4 regions of the Lysinibacillus sp. HST-98 genome follow, and region 2 is predicted to be linked to each of the others. Evidence: riboswitches for the same ligand, from Rfam matches in the RefSeq annotation. Region 2 holds a riboswitch; each other region holds the start of a gene.
The links. A riboswitch is a leader RNA that binds a small molecule or an ion and turns the genes downstream of it on or off. The one in region 2 is predicted to bind S-adenosylmethionine.
Positions count from the first base shown of each region.

Region 1: it holds a riboswitch for S-adenosylmethionine, as region 2 does, so the genes downstream of both, JIN86_RS12610 (O-acetylhomoserine aminocarboxypropyltransferase/cysteine synthase family protein) here and JIN86_RS09270 (YezD family protein) in region 2, are expected to answer to the same signal.
Region 3: it holds a riboswitch for S-adenosylmethionine, as region 2 does, so the genes downstream of both, JIN86_RS15225 (cyclase family protein) here and JIN86_RS09270 (YezD family protein) in region 2, are expected to answer to the same signal.
Region 4: it holds a riboswitch for S-adenosylmethionine, as region 2 does, so the genes downstream of both, metA (homoserine O-acetyltransferase MetA) here and JIN86_RS09270 (YezD family protein) in region 2, are expected to answer to the same signal.

Region 1 is NZ_JAENHX010000004.1:380,630-385,833, forward strand. Features, by position in the region: gene JIN86_RS12605 (hypothetical protein) at 1-190, opposite strand, end outside; gene JIN86_RS12610 (O-acetylhomoserine aminocarboxypropyltransferase/cysteine synthase family protein) at 522-1,823, opposite strand; SAM riboswitch class I at 1,940-2,053, opposite strand; gene JIN86_RS12615 (glycerol-3-phosphate acyltransferase) at 2,207-2,839, shown strand; gene JIN86_RS12620 (DASS family sodium-coupled anion symporter) at 3,035-4,516, shown strand; gene JIN86_RS12625 (succinyl-CoA:acetate CoA-transferase ScpC) at 4,590-5,204, opposite strand, start outside.
Region 2 is NZ_JAENHX010000003.1:139,217-144,420, reverse strand. Features, by position in the region: gene JIN86_RS09290 (cold-shock protein) at 1-22, shown strand, start outside; gene JIN86_RS09285 (amphi-Trp domain-containing protein) at 168-446, shown strand; gene JIN86_RS09280 (VOC family protein) at 978-1,763, opposite strand; gene JIN86_RS09275 (flavin reductase family protein) at 1,913-2,398, shown strand; gene JIN86_RS09270 (YezD family protein) at 2,489-2,644, opposite strand; SAM riboswitch class I at 2,715-2,810, opposite strand; gene JIN86_RS09265 (DUF418 domain-containing protein) at 2,981-4,075, opposite strand; gene JIN86_RS09260 (TetR/AcrR family transcriptional regulator) at 4,059-4,661, opposite strand; gene JIN86_RS09255 (phosphopantothenoylcysteine decarboxylase domain-containing protein) at 4,764-5,204, opposite strand, start outside.
Region 3 is NZ_JAENHX010000006.1:188,827-194,030, forward strand. Features, by position in the region: gene JIN86_RS15215 (helix-turn-helix domain-containing protein) at 206-1,777, shown strand; gene JIN86_RS15220 (YuzC family spore coat inner layer protein) at 1,892-2,296, shown strand; SAM riboswitch class I at 2,378-2,483, shown strand; gene JIN86_RS15225 (cyclase family protein) at 2,575-3,312, shown strand; gene JIN86_RS15230 (DedA family protein) at 3,343-3,939, opposite strand; gene JIN86_RS15235 (Cof-type HAD-IIB family hydrolase) at 4,001-4,774, opposite strand; gene JIN86_RS15240 (DUF2225 domain-containing protein) at 5,108-5,204, shown strand, end outside.
Region 4 is NZ_JAENHX010000001.1:26,225-31,428, reverse strand. Features, by position in the region: gene JIN86_RS00155 (TSUP family transporter) at 1-325, opposite strand, end outside; gene JIN86_RS00150 (TrmB family transcriptional regulator) at 451-1,233, shown strand; gene JIN86_RS00145 (hypothetical protein) at 1,257-1,643, shown strand; gene JIN86_RS00140 (nucleotide excision repair endonuclease) at 1,694-2,065, opposite strand; SAM riboswitch class I at 2,269-2,380, shown strand; gene metA (homoserine O-acetyltransferase MetA) at 2,503-3,438, shown strand; gene JIN86_RS00130 (GerAB/ArcD/ProY family transporter) at 3,479-4,627, opposite strand; gene JIN86_RS00125 (hypothetical protein) at 4,658-4,891, opposite strand; gene JIN86_RS00120 (Ger(x)C family spore germination protein) at 4,897-5,204, opposite strand, start outside.

The sequences.
Region 1 (5,204 bases), on a different contig from region 2:
CCTTAACAGTAAAGTCTTCTTCAGTAAAAACACGTTCTTGAAATGCTGTATGACCAAATACTTCCTGCCATTTTCTTTCGACTGATGTAAGAAGGTGTTGAATGGATTTATTGTTGACAAATACATGCCCTTCATTTAGCTCATATATTAGATAGGATACAATGTTTTGCGCACTATAGATGTTACCCATTTTAAACACTCCTTTATCATCAGTTTTTGGGAAGAGTAGTCACTGGCTAGGCAACTACTCTTCTATATATTCAAAAGTGGGGGAGCACTTATGAAAACATTTACCTTTTTTTAAAAATTTTTGTACTGTTAACTTATTTCTTAGTATATAACGTGGATTTAACAAAGTCAATAATACATATAAAATTACTTGGTATTATTTTTTATAAGGTTCTGATAATTAATGGGTGCAGTAATAGATTGATGTAGCAACGTTTAACGCATTACCAAATGAGGCTAATCGAATGAGAAAATACGTTAACGTCACAACATTTTACCATTTGCTTTAAACTTTAAGCTTCTACTGTTTGTTCAGTTGTTGTAGCCTGTGTAATGGCTTGATCTAAATCAGCAATAATATCCTCTACTGCCTCTAAACCGATGGATAAGCGAATGAGCGACTCGGTTACACCAGCTTGAACTAATTCTTCTGCTGATAGTTGCTGATGAGTAGTGGAAGCTGGATGAATAATTAATGACTTTGCATCACCTACATTTGCTACATGTGAAAATAATTTCACGCTATCAATAAGCTTTCGCCCAGCTTCTCGTCCACCCTTGATGCCAAATGTAAGCACTGAACCGAAGCCATTTCTTAAATATTTTTTTGCTAACTCATGTGTCGGAAAATCTTCTAGGCCATTATAATTTACATACTCCACAGATGGGTGGTTTTGTAAATACTCAGCCACTGCCAATGCATTTTCATTGTGTTTAGGGATACGCAGATGAAGCGTTTCTAACCCTTGCAATAAATTAAAGGCAGCATCAGCACTTAATGTTGGACCAAAATCACGTAATAATTGTACACGTAGCTTTGTAGCAAAGGCTGCAGAAGCTGTATCAATTCCATAACGTAGCCCATGGTAAGAGGCATCTGGTTCAGTAAAACCAGGGAATCGACCGCTAGTCCAATCAAACTTACCAGCGTCTACAACAACGCCCCCTAAAGTTGTACCATGACCTCCTATCCATTTAGTTGCAGAATGAACTACAACATCTGCGCCGTATTCAATAGGTGTAGAACCATAAGGAGAAGCGAACGTGCTGTCAATAATTAATGGTAGACCATTATCATGTGCAATTTTAGCTACTGCTTCAATATCTAAAACCTTTAAACTTGGATTACCATAAACCTCTGCAAAGACCGCTTTTGTTTTATCAGTAATCGCTGCTTTGAAATTCTCTGGGTTTGTTTCATCTACAAAAATTGTTTTAATACCATAGTTTGGTAATGTGTTAGCAAATAAATTATACGTACCACCATATAAAGAACTAGCTGCTACTATCTCATCACCCGCTCCAGCTAGATTTAAAATGGAAAATGCGATAGCTGCTGCACCAGATGAAAGTGCTACTGCTGCTGTTCCACCTTCCAATAAAGCCACACGTTTTTCAAACACATCAACTGTTGGATTGGTAATTCGTGTGTAAATGTTCCCTGCTTCCTCTAAGGCAAAAAGACGTTGCGCATGAGCAGTATCTTTAAATACGAAAGCAGTTGAGCGATAGACTGGAACTGTGCGAGAACCCGTCACTGGGTCTGGCTCTTGACCACCATGCAACAGCAATGTTTCTGGTTTAAAATTTGTCATTGTGTACCTCCAAATGGTTATTTTTTTACGATGGTACCGGAGATGAGGAGGATTTTTCTGTAGAAAACAAAAACCCTCTTCAGCTAAGAAGAGGGTTGCGGTTGCAAGTTTTCCTCCCCTTATCTGCCAGATCCAAGTAAGAATCTGTAGGAATTAGCACCTTAGTAAGCTCATTGCTTACTGGTTGCCGGGCATCATAGGGCCTATCCCTCCGCCGCTCTTGATAAGAGTATGAGATTCAATTTCCATCGTTGTTACACAGTATAAACATAGAGTTTTTTTCTGTCAACATGTAAATTTTATTTTTTCCGAAACTTCTGTCTGCTCTTATACGTAATATGAACGCATACACTATTTTAAAAAATTTTGAGAGGAGTATTTTTATGGTAAAGGCCGTGATCATTTTTCTTATGATTGGCTATTTAATAGGCTGTATTCACGGCTCTAAAGTGGCTCAATTTTTATCGGGGGTTGATTTAAAAAAGGCAGGCCACGGTAATGCTGGTGCCTCTAATGCTACTCTTTCCCTTGGCTGGAAATATGGCGTTTTAGTAGCCCTCATCGATATAGTCAAAGGTGTTGTGGCTATTATAGGTGCGCATTTTTATCTAGCTGACGCCATTCATTTAACAGAAGAACAAATTTGGCTGCTTACTTATATTATGGCTGCTGGGGTTATTTTAGGTCATAATTTCCCCTTCTACATGGGCTTCAATGGCGGGAAAGGAACTGCCTCCATTATTGGTATTTTACTTGCTGTTGATTGGAAGATTGGTTTATTTGCACTTATTTTATTTGTTATTTTATCCTTTGCAACAAATTATTTAATTGTTGGTGTTCTAGAATTTTATCTCGTGTTTTGTACAGCAACTTATTTATGGATTCCTGGCATTGGCCCAACCATTATAGCTCTTCTTCTTTTTGGCATAGCCATCATCCTGCACCTTGAAAATATTAAACGATTAGTCAATGGCACAGAGCCTAAAGTAACTTCTGCCTTTAAGAAAAAGAAATAATATTTCATGGATATTTTTGTATTCTTTGTGACCATGTATTTTCTCTTTATCTACTCATATTGCTGTAAAAAACACAATTTTCACATCGATTTTTTTCTACAATAAAATCAACATATTCTTATCTTAATAAAACATTATACAGGCCGATGTTATGGATAATAATCGTCATTTTTATTGCAGAAAGGATGAGAAAATATGTCTTCCCCAAAGCAAGCAGCTACAAAACTTAATTTAAAGCCACTATGGATTGGCTTGGCATTCGCGTTACTAATCATTATTACCTTTTTACCTAACAATGGTGATTTACCTATAGCTGGGCAACGAGCTTTAGCCATTTTAGCTTTTGCAGTCATCCTTTGGGTTACAGAGGCCGTTTCATATCCTGTGAGCTCGGCCATGATCATTGCACTAGTAACTGTTTTACTAGGACTCGCTCCGTCAATGGATAATCCAACTACAGAGCTAGGAACAGCTAGCGCATTAAAATTATCTTTAAGTGGCTTTAGTAATTCTGCCGTTGCTTTAGTAGCAGCAGCTCTTTTTCTAGCCGCAGCAATGCAAATTACTAATCTACATAAACGACTTGCACTTTGGATTCTTTCACTGGTAGGAACGAAAACAAAAGCTATCGTATTTGGCGCTATTTTAGTCTCTATCGTCCTCGCATTTTTTGTACCTTCTGCTACAGCACGAGCTGGCGCAGTAGTACCGATTTTGCTTGGAATGGTGGCAGCATTTGGTTTACCACGTGATAGTCGGCTTGCTGCCTTATTAGTTATTACTTCGGTACAAGCCGTTTCCATTTGGAATATTGGTATTAAAACTGCAGCAGCTCAAAATATGGTGGCTTTAAACTTTATCCAAGAGCAATTTAATGTGGATATTTCATGGGGTGCTTGGCTACTTTATGCCGCCCCCTTCTCAATTATTATGTCGATCTTTTTATTTTTCATTATGATTGCTTTAATTAAACCTGAGACTAGCAATATCGAAGGTGGTAAAGAGGTCATCAAAAAACAGCTTGCAGAGCTTGGCCCATTAAAGGCTCCTGAAATTCGTTTAATCATTACATCCGTAGTTTTACTATTTTTCTGGGCAACTGAAGGAAAACTACATCCATTTGATACGACAACAGTCACAATTATTGCTATCGCGATTCTATTAATGCCTAAAATCGGTGTGTATTCGTGGAAGGAAGTTGAGCCTCATATTCCATGGGGAACAATTATCGTCTTTGCGGTAGGCATTATGTTAGGAACCATTTTACTAAATACGCAAGGTGCTGCATGGTTATCAGATAAAGTTTTTGGTTCACTCGGGCTAGATACTATGCCTTTACTAGCAACCATCGCACTCGTAACTTTATTTAACATTTTGATTCATTTAGGCTTTGCAAGCGCAACTAGCTTAGCCTCAGCACTTATACCTGTGTTTATCGTTTTAGCCTCCACATTAACGGCTAATGTTGATCAAGTTGGTTTTGTTATTGTGCAACAATTCGTCATAAGCTTTGGCTTCCTATTACCAATTAGTGCACCACAAAACATGCTTGCCTATGGTACAGGCTCCTTTACAACAAAGGATTTCTTGAAATCTGGAATTCCATTAACCATTATCGGTTTCCTTCTCGTACTTTTGTTCTCTGCAACGTATTGGAAATGGATTGGATTATTATAGAACTTTCATTAAATTAAAACGTAAAAGCCTTGAAGAAACAGACTATTTGTCCTTCAAGGCTTTTAAGATAAGACTATTGTTTCGTAAAAGCAGGATCCTTCATCGTACCGTTTTTCGCATAGTTAACGTGCCATGATAGTGCTTTTTCTAGGTCATGTGGTGTGTGATGTCCACCCGTTGCCTCATTGGCATCATTAAAGTACTGCCACAGCTGCTCCCTATAATCAGGATGTGCACAATTATCAATGATAAGTCCCACTCGTTCTTTTGGAGCAAGTCCTCGTAAATCTGCTACGCCCTGTTCAGTTACAATGACATCAACATCATGCTCCGTATGATCCACATGCGAGACCATTGGAACAATACTCGAAATATCTCCACCCTTAGCATAAGACTTTGTCACAAAAATTCCTAAACGTGCATTACGAGCAAAGTCACCAGACCCTCCGATACCATTCATCATCTTTGTACCAGAAACGTGTGTGGAATTCACATTGCCGTAAATATCTAATTCCAATGCTGTATTCACTGAAATTAATCCGAGTCGACGAATAATTTCAGGCTGATTTGAAATTTCTTGAGGGCGCAGCACTAATTTATCAGCATATTTTTCAAAATTCCCATAAACACGGTTTCCTACTTGCTCAGAAAGGGTAATAGAAGTAGCAGATGCAAAATTCACTTTCCC
Region 2 (5,204 bases):
ATCAAATGTTGTAAAACTATAAGCATAATGGGGCTATCCATGTAGTTCCAGATTAGCAGCGGATTAGGAAATGCATCGTTTTCCTCATCTGCTTTTTGTGTTGTTTTATAAGCTGAATGCCTCCTCCATGTTATAATAGAAGTAATTATACGTAAGGAGGGATTTCGATGCATAAACAAAATAAACCCATGACTGCAGTTATTTTGAAGCATAAAGAACGACAAAGTGTAGCAGAATTTGCGGCAACACTGGAAACGATTGCAAAAAAGCTTAAAGAAAATGGTGAATTCACTTTTGTTCAAGGCACAGAGCCAACAGTTGTCAGCCCAAGTGAACAGCTCAAAATCGAATACTCCTATACCAAAAAGGGCGACAAGCATTCATTTGAAATTGAGTTTGATTGGTATACAGGTACAGAAACACCGAAAAAAATGACCATCGAATAACAATTGGCAACGAAAATCCACTTCTCAGATGAAGTGGATTTTTCCATACTGTTGAATAAAGATCATGTCACTAGCTAAAACCTTTTAGCAAGGTGAAGGATTGTTTTCGCTCCAGAGCCTCCTCTGTAACGCTAAATCCCCTAGGAATGACGCTGCATTCCAATCAACCATTCTAAAAAAGTGGCTTTTGTTTTTTCATAGTAGAAAAGTGATGAGTGACAACACCTCTCGATAAATGAGTAGTGAACACCTTTGCTAAAAGTTAGTGGATTGTAGCGATAGCGGAGGAAGCGGCCCGCTAACAGGAAAGCAAGTAGCCTGCATCAGAAATTCTATGGATGTTCTTGTTTTCGACACTATGTAAAGTGTTTGGGCAAAAGTGTTTCAGCCAACAAAAATACCGAACTATCCACTGAAATGCTCACGAAGTGTTTTGGAATAGTTCGGTTTTTCTAGTTATCATGTTTTGTTAATTTAAAGATTATTCGGCTTAATGAAGGTCCCAGTTAGTTATGGCCCAGCCTTTTCTCCTTATCGATTTATCCAATAAAAAGCACCAGGGCAAACTAATGTTTCTTTTGTTCGTTTAGGATCCTTTAATGTCACACCAAATGGTCCCTCTTTGACATGACCGAGTGTCATTGTCATCGCACTCTCTTCCTTATAGAAATCTAAACGCATATTCGGTAGCTGTAGTGACATATACTGCTCATATTGCGTAGGCTCTGGTAGCTGTAACACCTCTTGCCACAGCTGTACTGTTGCCTGCATGTCCTTGACGTAGAATTGGACGGATTCCATCGTTATAGCCTGTTTGACATCAATGGCACCACTTGCTTTTAATTGAACAAAGCGTTCTTCATCTTCCTCCGCCCATTCAATCAAAAATGGAAAATCAATTGGCAGATCTGGCTTACCAAAATGCAGTAGCTTCCATTCTACCACCGTGCCATCTGGTCTTGTTCTGCTACATGCATCTGGTCCATATACTTCATAGCCAAATGCTCGCAATCGTCGAGCCTCTTCCTCAATATTTTTTGTGCGCAGAGCAATTCGAGAAAATCCCTGGCGCTCTTGATCACGTTTAAACGTATAATGTAGGGAATATGGGTATTGTGCCGCTTGCTCAAATAAATCACGATCATAGATAGCAATTTGTTCAATATAGCTTAAGCCAAAGTAGCTTAACGTATTATAAGTCCCCCACATCGTGTGCTGCCCACCATTCACTGTATGGACATTTCGTTTATTGAAGAAAACCTTTATATTTTCTGGTGATTCCACTTGATGAACCAGATGATCAAAATATAAAGTCATGGCCATTCCCCTTTCTTTCCCCATTACCTTTACCTGTATGTTTGATTAGTTTAAAATTTACTCAAGAAAAGGAGTTACTAGTAGGATATGAAAAAAAGTTTCGTTTACCTACAAACTCCGTTCACTAATTTCATAAAGAGGTGATTTGAATGACAGATTTAGTAGCTGCTTTTAAATTGGCATTAGGTAATTACCCTACAGGCGTAACAGTTGTCACGACATGTCATGACACAAAACCGATTGGCTTAACCGTCAATTCCTTTGCATCTGTTTCAATCGACCCGCTCCTTATTTTGTGGTCACTCGATAAAAAATCTCAGCTCCATCCCTATTTCACGACTGCGCCAAATTTTGCGGTCAATATTTTAGCGAGTGATCAAGAGCATTTATGTACACTATTTGCTAGTAAAATCCCTGATCGCTTTGCACAAGCAACATGGTCCACTTCCTCTTTAGGACTACCGATTTTACATGATACAGCAGCTAATTTACAATGTAAAACATTTCAGCAAATCGATGCTGGTGACCATACCATTTTTATAGGGCAGGTCGTAGATATTACAAATGCTCAAAAAGAGCCCTTGCTGTATCATCGCCGTCATATCGGTCCCATACCAAAAAGCTTTTATAGCTAGCCTTTACACAAAAAAAGGGCCACTTGTAAGCACAGGAAATCCTTCATGCTTATAGGTGGCCGTTTGACATAAGTTCTACTGAAATCATGGTTATTTTTTCTGCGGAAATCTCTGCTTTTCAAGCCTATTAATTTGCACAATCACACCATCTTGAATCGTAATATGCACTTCACCAAATTCAAGATTTTGAATCGCCTTCGCAATTGCCTCTAATTTCTTATCATCTACTTTTACTGACTGAGCCATACGATACACCCCTTCTTTTTTATCCTTATTGTTCATAAAGAGGCCAACGCATCAAACTGATTGATAGCCCCTCCTATCTCTCAGACACCATCTGTTGGATTTGGCACCTGTTTTTCGGTTGCCGAGGCTTCATTGGGCCAAGTCCCTCCACCTCTCTTGATAAGAGTACTGCGTTTCTTGAAAATAATTCTATAATTCTGCTATAGGAATGTCAATACAAAATATTAGAAAACCTAGTTGAATACTATGCAATATGTCGTTTAGATTAAAAGACTCCCTATACCTAAAGTATTTTATGCCTAGTCAGTGAGAAATAGATGGCACTCCATTAATTTATTACAAGCTCCATTTCCTCATCATGAATTCAAGTGGGCCTCGATGATGTTTAGCCCTCCACCATACTGAAACAAAGACACATCCTAAAAAATAACAGCAGGCATACAGCATGGAAAAAGCAAGTGTTTGGTTCTCCAGCTTTTGGCAAATAATTAGTATTCCAATGCCTATAACAACATGGCCAACATAATGCGTTAAAGACATTTGTCCTGTTAATATGAAAGATTGAATAACTTTATTTTTACATGTCTCTACAAGATAGATGGAGCCCACAATGATGACAATAGCCGAAGCCGAATTAGATAGGACATACATCATATTCGGTGGAATCGGTCCTGTATCAAATAAATACAATGCACTCTCTACATCTAATAAATGAATGGTTGTCATCTTAATGAATAACGTTGAACAAGTCTCAGTCATGATGACTAGCAATAAACCTGTCACCAGTAAGTTTTTTCTTAATGTATGATTTGTTAAATCTAATGTGCCTATCACCATACCTATCAGAAAGAAGCAAATCCAGGGGAATAGAGGGTGATAGCCATTAAACATCAAATTTCTTATAAATCCAGCTGGTGTCCAAAAATCAAGATACTCTAGTAACACATATGTTGGATGCCAACCAGCAAGGTAATTAAACTGAATTTGGAGCCATTGTGAAAGGATAAGGATGGCACCGATTATGAAGATCATCATTTTCTTGGATTGGGCAATCAACCAAGCAGCAACAAACATATACACGCCATAATAATGTAATATATCTCCTGTCCAGCCGATCACATATAATAGTATCCCTATCGTAAATAACAAAAGCGCCCTCTTCCACAAAGTAAGTCGATTTTGACGAAGAAGGATTGGGTCCTTACTCTCTCTAGCCTGACGAGTCATGAAGGCTGTCCCTATTCCTGCTAGCATGACAAATACGGCTGAAGCACGTCCCTCGAAAAGATGTTGGAAGGCAATTAACCATGTTGAACCATTCGTTGTAGAACCTGTTATAACGCCAAAATTGACAATGAACATGCCAAGCATGGCGAGAGCTCTTGCAAAATCAAGACCTTCAATGCGCCGATCATCATTTCTTTTTGTCATCTTTGCCCCCTTGAATAACGCTATGTACAGCCTCCTTCCAAATAGCCCTATAGTTCAATTGGTTGCCTGTTAACATGAAATTACCGATATTATCATAGACCAGGGCTAGCATCTGTGCCTTCGCTTCTATATGGGGAGTATCCTCTAACACGCCTAGCTGTACGCCATATCGTAGGATAGTAACAAAGCTTGTTAAAAAGCTGGTTTCTAGCTCTACTAATTGTCTTTTATAGTTTTCATCGCGAGCCGCTAATAGTACATATTGATTAAATATTTTATTAAAATAAGGGTCCTTGTCCTGTGCCTCAATAGATTGATAGCCTAGCTTAAGTAATTCCTCCTTAAAATTAGCGGAAGAAAGCTCTTTATAATCCACAGCGACATCATGTTGAATTTCTTTATACAATTCATCAAATATGAAAGCGATTAATTGATCTTTTGATTGAAAATAATAGTAAATGGCTGGTTTTGAAATACCGACCTCTGTAGCAATCATTGCTAAGCTTGTTTTTTCAAAACCATTTTCCGCAAACATCCCATAAGCAATTTCTATAATCTTTCGAAAAGTTTGTTCTTTATTTCCCATTATTACCCTCCTTTTTTACCGAACGTTAAGTAAATATTATAGGATGCTAACCTTTTAGGCAAGAAAAAACTGCGTAGAACTATTTCTCTACACAGTTCACATTTATTGATTTTGTAAATACATCATTAAAGCTTCTGCTGTTTTTTGCTTGCCCATTACTTTAAGAGGCTGTCCATCAGCAGGTACAATCCAATGAGGTTCATCCCCCCCATATAAAGACTGAGAGCTATTTGCTACCATAAATTGTGCATTGGCTGTTTCCATACGCAGTCTGGCACGAGCTAACAAGAATTCCTCATCATTCGTTGCTTCGAGCTTAAAGCCTACTAACGTTACATTCGGTTGCCATCCCTTAATTTGACCTAATACTTTTGGTGCTTTTTTAAAATGAATAATAGGTGGTTCGTCAGAAGGCATTTTCCCCGTTTCCTCCATTAAATTACCTGATTGATCATATACTTTGTCAATGACCCAATCAGAGCCCGCAGCCGCCATAATAACGATATCGACATGTTGTTGTTGAACTGCATGACGCACCTTTTG
Region 3 (5,204 bases), on a different contig from region 2:
GACCCTGGAGCGAACGTAAGTGAGTGAAGCGGCTCATCGGACGCCCCCTGGAAAGGACGCTGGCGGAGCGGAAATCAACCCCTTGCCTTGCTAAACGGGCTTTTTCTACTAGTCATATGATCTTTTTCAACAATATGAAGAACGCTCTTAATGAGGGCTTTCTTTGTGTTGTTATGCCAATTCAACACAAAGGGGTGAATTATCAATGGGTAACTTAACACATGTTTATACGTTACAAAATATCTCTTATGCAATTCAATCATCAAAAAAATTATTGATTAGTAGTGATTTCTATACACTTTTCATCGTAATGAATGGTAGTGGAAAACTAGAAATAGATCATGACACCATTCATTTTAGTGAAGAAAAGTGCATATTGATACCGCCAAATAACACGGTTAGTATCCACATTCAAAGTGAGCACCTTTGTTTTTATCAATTACAATTCAACATTGTCAATCTCAGCAATAGTCAGAATTCATATAGTCATTTTACAAGTATCATCGAACGACATCTTCTCCCCTTTTCACAATGTCATAGACTGCTAGAAGTCATCTATCAGAACCGGTTAGCGGAGCATGAACACACGATTTTTGAGCAGCATGTGCACTTTCAAGAGCTGATGTTATTGCTCTTACATCAAACCATACCCAAGCAGATGCAAAAAAATGATCGCCAATCTGTTGAGCAGTCCATTAACCATTTACATAAACATTTTGAAAAGGAGTGGACAGTTGAGCAGCTAGCACAGCTAGCTGACGTACCAAGGTGGAATTATACGCGCATTTTTAAAGATATTACGGGACAAATTCCCCTTCACTATTTAAATAACATACGTATTGAAAAAGCTAAGCAACTATTAATGACAACAAATGATCGAGTATTTGAAATTAGCCAATCTGTCGGATTTAATAATGAGTATTATTTCAATCGTCGTTTTAAAGAACATGTCGGCATCTCTCCAGGACAATATCGAAGAAATCAAAGCAGCCATCTACGTGTATTTGCACCATTCTTAGAAGATTTCTTTGTTGCGCTTGGGATTACGCCAATTGCTCAATTCAGTCATGCAAAATGGGGAAAACAAGACTATTTAGGTCTACAGGAAGTGCCAGATATCGATGTACAAAATAGAGAAATGGATCGACTCCTTTACTATAAGCCGACTTTAATTATGCTAGATTCTGGTGTAGAGCGTTGGGAATCCTTTCACCATTTAAATGAGGTAGCCCCCGTCTGCCATCTCTCACACCCTGGAGAGAATTGGCAATCTACTTTATTTAAAATTGCAGATCTAACAGGAAAAACCTCCTTGATGCAAGACGTAATCCTACAATATGAAGATAAAGTACAACAAGCAAAAGGAATTCTTAGCAAATCTGTTTATAGGCAAAGTGTGGCATTTCTCCGTATTTCAGCCATTGGCATTACTCTATACGCGGGCCCTGAATGTGGCTATACGGGCCCCATTTTATATCGTGACTTAGGTTTAATGCCACATTCACTAGTATGGAGTATTCCGCACAATCAACGTAAAGCACAACTGACATTTGCTCAATTGTTGCAATTAGATGCTGATCATTTATTTATTACCTTTGATAAACAACATTCCATTTATGAAAATGAGGAACGTGCTATTTTAAAAACTCCTACTTGGAAAAACCTAGCTGCCGTTAAAAGCAACTGTGTCTATGAAGTAGACTTTTTAACATGGATGAATTATGGCATTTTATCACATAGTAAAAAAATTGATGATGTCTTGAATGTACTTGGCTAAAAGGAAGCTTACTTTAGCTTCCTTTTTAAATGTTTGTCCTAAACATTGCACTGCTAATAACACCGAAAGCCGTTTGGCTACATAAGATAAGGTATCAGTTATAGGATAGGAGGAATGACCTTGTATTACAATCCTTATCCGTATTTTGTGCATCCCTATCATTATCCAACATCGCCTATCGCTAATCATTTTGCCACTAGACCCTTTTCGCAACATCTAGCAATGCCGACCAATAATCCTTTTCCACCTATCGATACACACAAATTAAAAGCTTCAGCATCACGGATAAAGGCGATGATGCAACAAGCCCAATTACTTACGGATAAAATAGATAGCTCCCAACAATTCGCACATGATTTAATGAATGCTGCTCAACTTTCAAATAAAACAGAGGTTGAAAAATTAATCACATCAACAGGCATTACGGTGAAATTTGAAACAAACTATACACCAGACAGTTTTAGAATACGTCTTATTGATCATGATTGTTGTGGAGTCACCTTAAATTTGAATTGGTGAAAATTCCTAGTGAACTTGTAAACTATAAAAAACTATGCTAAAGTGTTTGTATTGTTATTTCTGAAAATTCTTATATTACTTTTCTTATCAAGAGAGACGGAGGGATTGGCCCGATGAAGTCTCAGCAACCAGCTAACAGTATGGTGCTAATTCCAATTGGCAAAATGATCAGCCTTGAAGATGAGAAGAAGAACTACCGTTGTTTCAAGCAGGAGTCCTCTTCTATTAGGGGACTCCTTTTTATTTACCACTATTTTTTACAGAAAGCAGGGAAATCGATGTCGAATGAACTTTTGCAAGCATTGGAATTATTAAAATCGAAACAGTGGGTTGACTTAACACATACTTTCGGCCCTAATTCACCACATTTTTTTATGTTTGAGGACGCTAAATTTGAAACATTATTTTCTCATAAGGATGGTTTCTTCGCTCAACAATTCACGTTCCCTGGTCAATATGGCACACATATCGACCCACCCATTCATTTTGTGCGAGATACTCGCTACTTAGAAGAATTAGAACTAAAAGAGCTTGTTCTCCCCCTTGTTGTTATTGATAAATCACAAGAGGCTGCGAGCAACCATGATTTTACATTAAGTGTAGAAGATATTCTTAATTTTGAGGACAAGCATGGAGAAATTGAAGCAGGAACATTTGTTGCATTACGTACAGATTGGAGTAAGCGCTGGCCAGATAAAGAGGCTTTCAGTAATAAGGATGCAGATGGACATAACCATATCCCTGGCTGGGGTTTAGAAGCTTTACAGTTTTTACTAACAAAACGTAAGGTAAGCGCAATTGGTCATGAAACATTCGATACAGACTCTGCTGCTAATTTTCGTAAAAATGGCAAGCTAGATGGCGAATATTTTGTGCTTGACCAGGACACCTATCAAATTGAGCTAATGACTAATTTAGACAAGCTACCTGCGAAAGGCGCTATCATCTTCAATATCGTACCTAAGCCAGAAAAAGCATCTGGCTTCCCTGTGCGCTCATTTGCTATTTTGCCATAACATAAAAGTCGGTATAGCGTATACCGACTTTTATGTTTGTCCATTTCTTTTTTTGAATAAAAAGTAAGCAATAAGCATCCCTACAATAAATAAAAGGATAAGATAGATACTATAATGAGTTAAATAGTATCCAACAAATCGCCATTTCTCTCCAAGCATCTCTCCTAATGATATAAATGTGAACGTCCAAATAAATGCCCCTATATAGGCAAAAAGTGCAAACTTTCTATAAGGATAATTATTAATAGCCGCAATATATGCTGTCAAATGGCGTACTCCTGGAATAAAATAGCCAATTAATAATAGGGTAGGTCCTATTTTTGTAAACATCTTTTTCGTAAAGTCAATTTTTTGCTCTGTAATATGAATTCTAGGGCCATATTTCTGCAGTAACGGTAAGCCAAAACGATAACCAATATAGTAGCTTAAGGTAATGCCTCCAACCGCACCAATCATTGCACTGCCCAAAGCAGGAATGTGTTCAAGACTTTCTCGGTAAACACTATAGCCTACATAAGTTAGAAACACCTCATCAGGAAGTGGCACCCCAACAATACCTCCAATTAGAATCACGATAATCCCAAAGTATCCGTAATGTTCAATTAGAGACTGCACGTGATGTGCCATAAATCATCCCACCTAAAATTTATTAAAATCTACCTGCTATATATAGTGTAACCTCAGCGCTCTAAATGACTTGAAGCTGACGTAAAGCAAAATTGATACCGCCATCCGTAGATTTCTTTGTAACAAAATTGGCAGCTCTTTTTAGAGCTTTACTACCATTTCCCATAGCAATTCCTACTCCTACATACTCCAACATATCAATATCATTATCCCCATCCCCAAAGGCAATCGCATTCTTAGGGTCAATATTAAAATAATCAAGCACCGCTTTAATAGCTATAGACTTCGAAACATCCTGCTGTAATACATTCACAATATAAGGATGCCAACGCTGTAAAAATATATTCGAAAATTGGCTAGTATATCTTTTTTCTGCCAGCTCATCCGCATATAAACACATGAGAAAAACCTCTTCATCTACAATTCTTTCATTTATAAGTGGAAAATCCCGTAAAGATAAAGTTTCTTGCATCGCTCTTAAAGCTACTGGACTTTGTATGCTATTCATGGATAGCTGCTCTGTAAAAAATGTTAGGCTATGCTGCTGTGTCTGTGCAAAAGCCTGTACATTGTGGACAATTTCTTTGGCAATCGGAGTTTTATGTATGACAAGTTCCTTATGTTTTACATAGGCTCCATTTGCTGTAATAAAGGTTTCAATCCCCAGCGCTTTTAACTCATAGCACATAGATAAGGGTCTTCCAGTAGCAGCTACAAGATGGATTCCCTTTTCTTGCAATAGCTGAATAGCTTGTTTTGTACTTTCTTCCACACAGCCATCCTCGTAATTAATCAATGTGCCGTCTACATCAAAAAACACGATATTACACTTCATTTTGAGTATCTCCATTATAGTTATTTAGAACCAATAAAATTAAATTTATAATTTTTATCGCTTGAAATATGTGAAAGTATTTTGACAAAATTTAAGTAAACTATACAACTTCCATTTACACCACCGATAAAAACTATTACAAGCGTATTTATAATAATATTTAACTAAAAATTCCTTGAATATTTTTATTTTAATAATTCTAAAGGAGTATACCAAAGAACACAAAATTGTTAAAATAAAAGATAATAACTTAAATACATTGAACGATAAAATCTTACGTATAAATAGAACAAAAGAAATAAAAATTTAGAACACGCAAAGGAGTTGATTCTTATGGCATTTAACATTTACTACTATGAAAGTAGTGTTGATTGTAAATTTTGCAAAAAGCAGTTTACAACATATAAAGTTCGCCCTAATCGATATAAAA
Region 4 (5,204 bases), on a different contig from region 2:
GCATTAATGGCTTTAGTAATGCTGGATTGATTAGATGTACAGTCCATGCACCACATAATGATCCGATAAATGCTAGCGGAAAATATTTGAGGACAGAGCGAATGTCCAGCTGGCCAGAACGGTAGAAAGAAATAGAGGAAGTGAGAGAGCCCATAGCTCCTGCTAGTTTATTCGTGGCAACAGCAGCGGCTGGATTGAGCCCTACAAATAGTAAGGCTGGTAGTGAAATTAAACCGCCCCCTCCCACTACTGAGTCAACAAAAGCTGCCAGAAATCCAAATGAAATTAATAGTATGAGAATATGTACATCGATTTCAAACAACATATGACACCTCTTTAGAATTAGTTACTACTGAAATAGTAACTAATTTTATTTACGCTGTAAACCCCATTTTTTCATTGGCAAATCTTCACAAAGGTAGCCTATAATAAAGATAATGGAGGGATTACATGGAGGAATTAATCACCCAGCTGAAAGAAATGGGTTTTACAGAATATGAAGCGAAGGCCTATACGGCACTTGTTCAGCAAAGTCATGTCAGTGCCTATCAGGTTAGTAAAAATTCTGGCATACCACGTGCAAGAGTGTATGATATTTTAAATATCCTTGTAGAAAAGGGCATCGTGTTAAAAGAAGAGACCGCAGAACAAACGACCTATTCGGCAATGCCTGTGTCTGTGTTCTTACAGCAAATTCAACAGCGCTGGGAGTCCAATTTTACGTCTATAAGCGGGAAACTAGAGAAATTAGAGGAAAAAGTGCAGGAAGCTGAGCCTAAAGTGGTCATGCTGAAGGGCAAGGAATCCATTATCAACTATTGTCAGTCACTTCTAAAGAAGGCGAAGAAAAAAGTGATGCTATCGATGTGGGAAGATATGTATGATGCCTTACGTGAAGATTTGCAAGAGGTGGCGCTGCATGTTCCTGTTCATGGCATTACGTTATATGTAGGAGAGCATCTCGCCTCTATTGACCAGCACAGAGCCACACATTATACAAAAAAAGCGTCGACACCGCATTGGTTTATCTTATCGGTAGATGGTCAGGAAATGATTTATGGTCATTCTCCATCTACCCAAGAGACGGCCTTTATCACCAATGATTCGGTTCATATTTATTTGTTAGAGGATTATATATGGCATGATGTACTCATTAATCGGTTAGTAAAACGGGATGATCAGGAGTTAGAAGACTGGATTGCTAAGGAGCGGAAAGCTTTTTTCTTAGAATAGTCTTATAAGGGAAGGGGAGTAACTTGAAAAACTTCGTGTTGCTATTTTTAATGAGCTTACTCATGCTAGGAGCCTGTAATGCTACACCACCATCCGAACCACCAACGATTCATGAGCTAACGGTTGTCCCAGATAATGTCCAAAAAAATATTGTTTCTAATGACAGAATACAACTATTACATGAAAATGATGCTCCATATTACCTTGTTTATTATTCAAAAGGGAATGTATTGGCAAGTATTACAGCTGAGGGAAATAGGCTTATCATCCAGTTAGAAGAAGGCAGCGAGCAAAGGAAAGAGGCTCAGCCCTTTGTTTTTCAAATCACCGTCAAGAATCCTGAGCTTGATACCATTGATTTGCGAATAAACGGTCAGAGTACGCCCATTGATCGTATGACCATTATGTGATAAAAGAAACCGAAATCTTTAGATGAGATTTCGGTTTCTTTATGAGATGTCTAATAAAAGACTTTGTCTACGTTATATTTAGAGCGGAAAGTATTAATCGCGTATGTTTCGTAAATTTCACGTTCCATTGGATCTTCTACTTCATAGACTTCAATTTTGAACACTTCATCACGATGGTTTTTCATCGGAGATACATTATCCTCGAAATGTTTTTTAATACGTTGACGAATTTTACGTGCTTTCCCAACAAACAATAGCTCATTCTTGTCATTATAGAATAAGAAAATGCCGCCTTTATCACGTGTGATTTTATGGAAGTCAATAAAACCGAAGTAAGGTGTGATTGGCACATCACCTGGTTTTAAATCTTGTTCACGTTGACGGATTACTAGATCTGGTTTTGGAAATTCAATTTTAATCAAACTATTCACGTTCCTCTCTCTTACTAAAAGTATATGGTAACATAATTACGGCATGTTTACCATAAATTTTAAATGTAGAAACACCCCATATAGCAAGCTTAGTGTACATCAAATGAGCAAGGAACATGCACATGAATCACAAAATATTCTATGAATTATTGATATTCTAACTAGTTCGTGTTACAATTCAAGATAATTAAATAATCTTATCAAGAGAAGCTGAGGGATTTGGCCCGATGACGCTTCAGCAACCTCTAACAATTGTTAGAAAGGTGCTAATTCCAGCAAAGGATTTTTTCCTTTGAGAGATAAGAGTGGACGTGAAAAAATCCTTCTCATTCTATCTCGTATGGAATGAGGAGGATTTTTTAATTTCGTTGCATCCTATGCAAGCAAGGTTTGCTAAAAGAGAGTGATTATAGAGAGGGGAAAGCAAGATGCCAATTAATATTCCGAAAAATTTACCAGCTGGAGAACATTTACGTGAGGAAAAAATCTTCGTCATGGAAGAAGATCGTGCGAAAACACAGCAAATCCGTCCATTAAATATATTAATACTAAATTTAATGCCTGAAAAAGAAAAAACAGAGCTCCAATTATTACGTTTATTGGGGAATACACCATTACAGGTGAATATTACCTTTTTGAATACAGCCACTCACGAGTCTAAAAATGTGAGTAAATCCCATTTGCAGCTTTTCTACACAACGTTCAATCAGATTCGACACCGACGCTATGATGGTATGATTATAACTGGTGCGCCAGTAGAAAAAATGGCTTTTGAAGAGGTCAACTATTGGCAGGAAATTTCAGAAATTATGGATTGGTCTAAAAAGAATGTGACATCCGTGCTACATATATGTTGGGGGGCACAGGCTGCATTGTATCATCATTATGGCATTGGCAAGGTTGAGCTTTCTGCTAAATGCTCAGGCGTCTATTCCCATGTGATTACAGATTTAACTGTAGATTTGGTACGCGGCTTTAGTGATTTATTTACTGCGCCCCATTCACGCTATACATCTGTTTCGATTGACGAGGTTCGCAATCATCCAGATCTACGATTATTATCCTATTCAGAGGATGCTGGGGTATTTATTGTACAATCAAAAGATAATAAAAATATTATGATTACGGGGCATCTAGAGTATGATGCGACAACGCTAGCCGATGAATACAGTCGCGATGTGGCGAAGGGCATAGATATCGCTGTTCCTGTAAACTACTTCCCGAATGACGATCCGACACAAGTGCCGATGAATACATGGCGTGCCCATACGCATCTATTATTCTCTAACTGGTTGAACTACTATGTTTACCAAGAAACACCATATGAATGGGATTTTGTAGATGAAATCGAATATCATATTTAATTAATAAAAAGTCTAATTTCTTTTCTAGCTTTAGAAGAAATTAGACTTTTTGATTGTCATTTTCTGTTTCCTGCTGAGGTGTTTCGTTTTTTTGAGCTTTGGATTTACGATTTCGAATAACTACCACAATCAGCAATAGTATGGGTAATAAAATGGTGAAAATAAAGGAAAAGATTGGCCAAATTTCATTATTATAATTAGTAGAATGCACAATATCTGGATGAACAATTTGAGAAAGTCCAATGACAATTATCCCCATCGGTATAATGAGTGGGCGATGATCCTTAATCTTCAAAATTTGTGCGAGGCCAACAACGGTCGTATAGAAATACATAAATGTACGAATATATATAGACGTAATCCACATAAATGCCATAATGATTTCAATGCGCTGTAAAAAATTACCTATTGATATTCTTTGGGCTAAGGCATAGCTAGGAAATGTCCTTGATGCTGTGTTTTCAGGACCTAATACAAGAATCGATAGGACAATCAACGTAACTAAGACGATTCCGCCAAAGATTGCCCCAATATATAGCCCTTTTTGTGCAGACTGCTGTACATTGACGCCAGTAGGATAGAGCATCAATAATACAATTAATGGAAAGGAAAAGATACTCATAAAACGTGCAATACTATAAAACATAGATGCTTTGGTCGCTTCTAGTAGAGGCTGAATATTCTCAAATGTAATTTGAGGGGTAATACTAAGGACGAAAAAAATAAAAATAAAGGTAAACAATGGGAAGAGGATTTCTGCCGAACGGGCAAAGGTCTCAATCCCTAAATAAGCGGCATACATAATAAGGATACTGAACAGTAGGGCAAATGCTAATGTCGGTGTCTCTGGCATAACTTCCGTTTTCATGAAAATACCGATAAAATAGAGTAATTCTCCAGCGGAAAGAAAGGTCATAATCAGGAAACAAGTCGCTGTGATTTTACCAAAAAAACGCCCAAGAATTTTTTCATTGGCCTCAATAAAGTTTAGGGATGGTGTTTGATTGGCCAGTGTTAAAAATAATTTTAGGACCAGTAAACTTAGGAGAACACCAATGCTTGCCGCTATCCAAGCATCTTGCTTTGCGGCACCAGTAATACTCGAAGGGATAATTAAAATCGCTGTACCGATAGAATAGAGAAAGGTAACGATCGTAAACTGTCTTGAACTAATTATCTCTTTTTCCATCTAGCTACCCTCCATTTCTCAATCCTCTTTCTATTTTGTGAATGACACAATGTAATCCCTAATCGGTGTGAAGATAAAGGTAATCAAATCTAATGGGCTAGGAATATGGATTTTCAGGGCAATCCCCATATTTAAAGCCGTTCCAATAAGAAGCAAAAAGGAGAATACAATCATGGCTTTTCTATCCTGTTGCTTTTTTAGCTTTGGAATAAAAATAAGCGCAACGATTATCGCGATGATCAAGATAGCTACGGCTAGTACCATTGCATTTATTCCTCCTTTGGCTTGTTTAATAATGAATTTTGCATCGTACCTGAACCTTGGGTAGTTACCTTTACATGAACTACCACTGCTAAATCTGGAAAAATGGAAGTCCAATCATCCTTGATTTTTTTCCACTGCTTAGGATCTGCCCGATGAAGGGCATCCCCAAATCCAAAAACATCTACTTCATATTGCTGTTGAATTTTCTCTACTGTTTTTTCTATGCGTTCATCAATTCCCTGGGCTGTTTTTTTATTAACGTAATCAATCGATTTATTTTTGGTAAGATCGATATCACATTCGACCTCTCCAA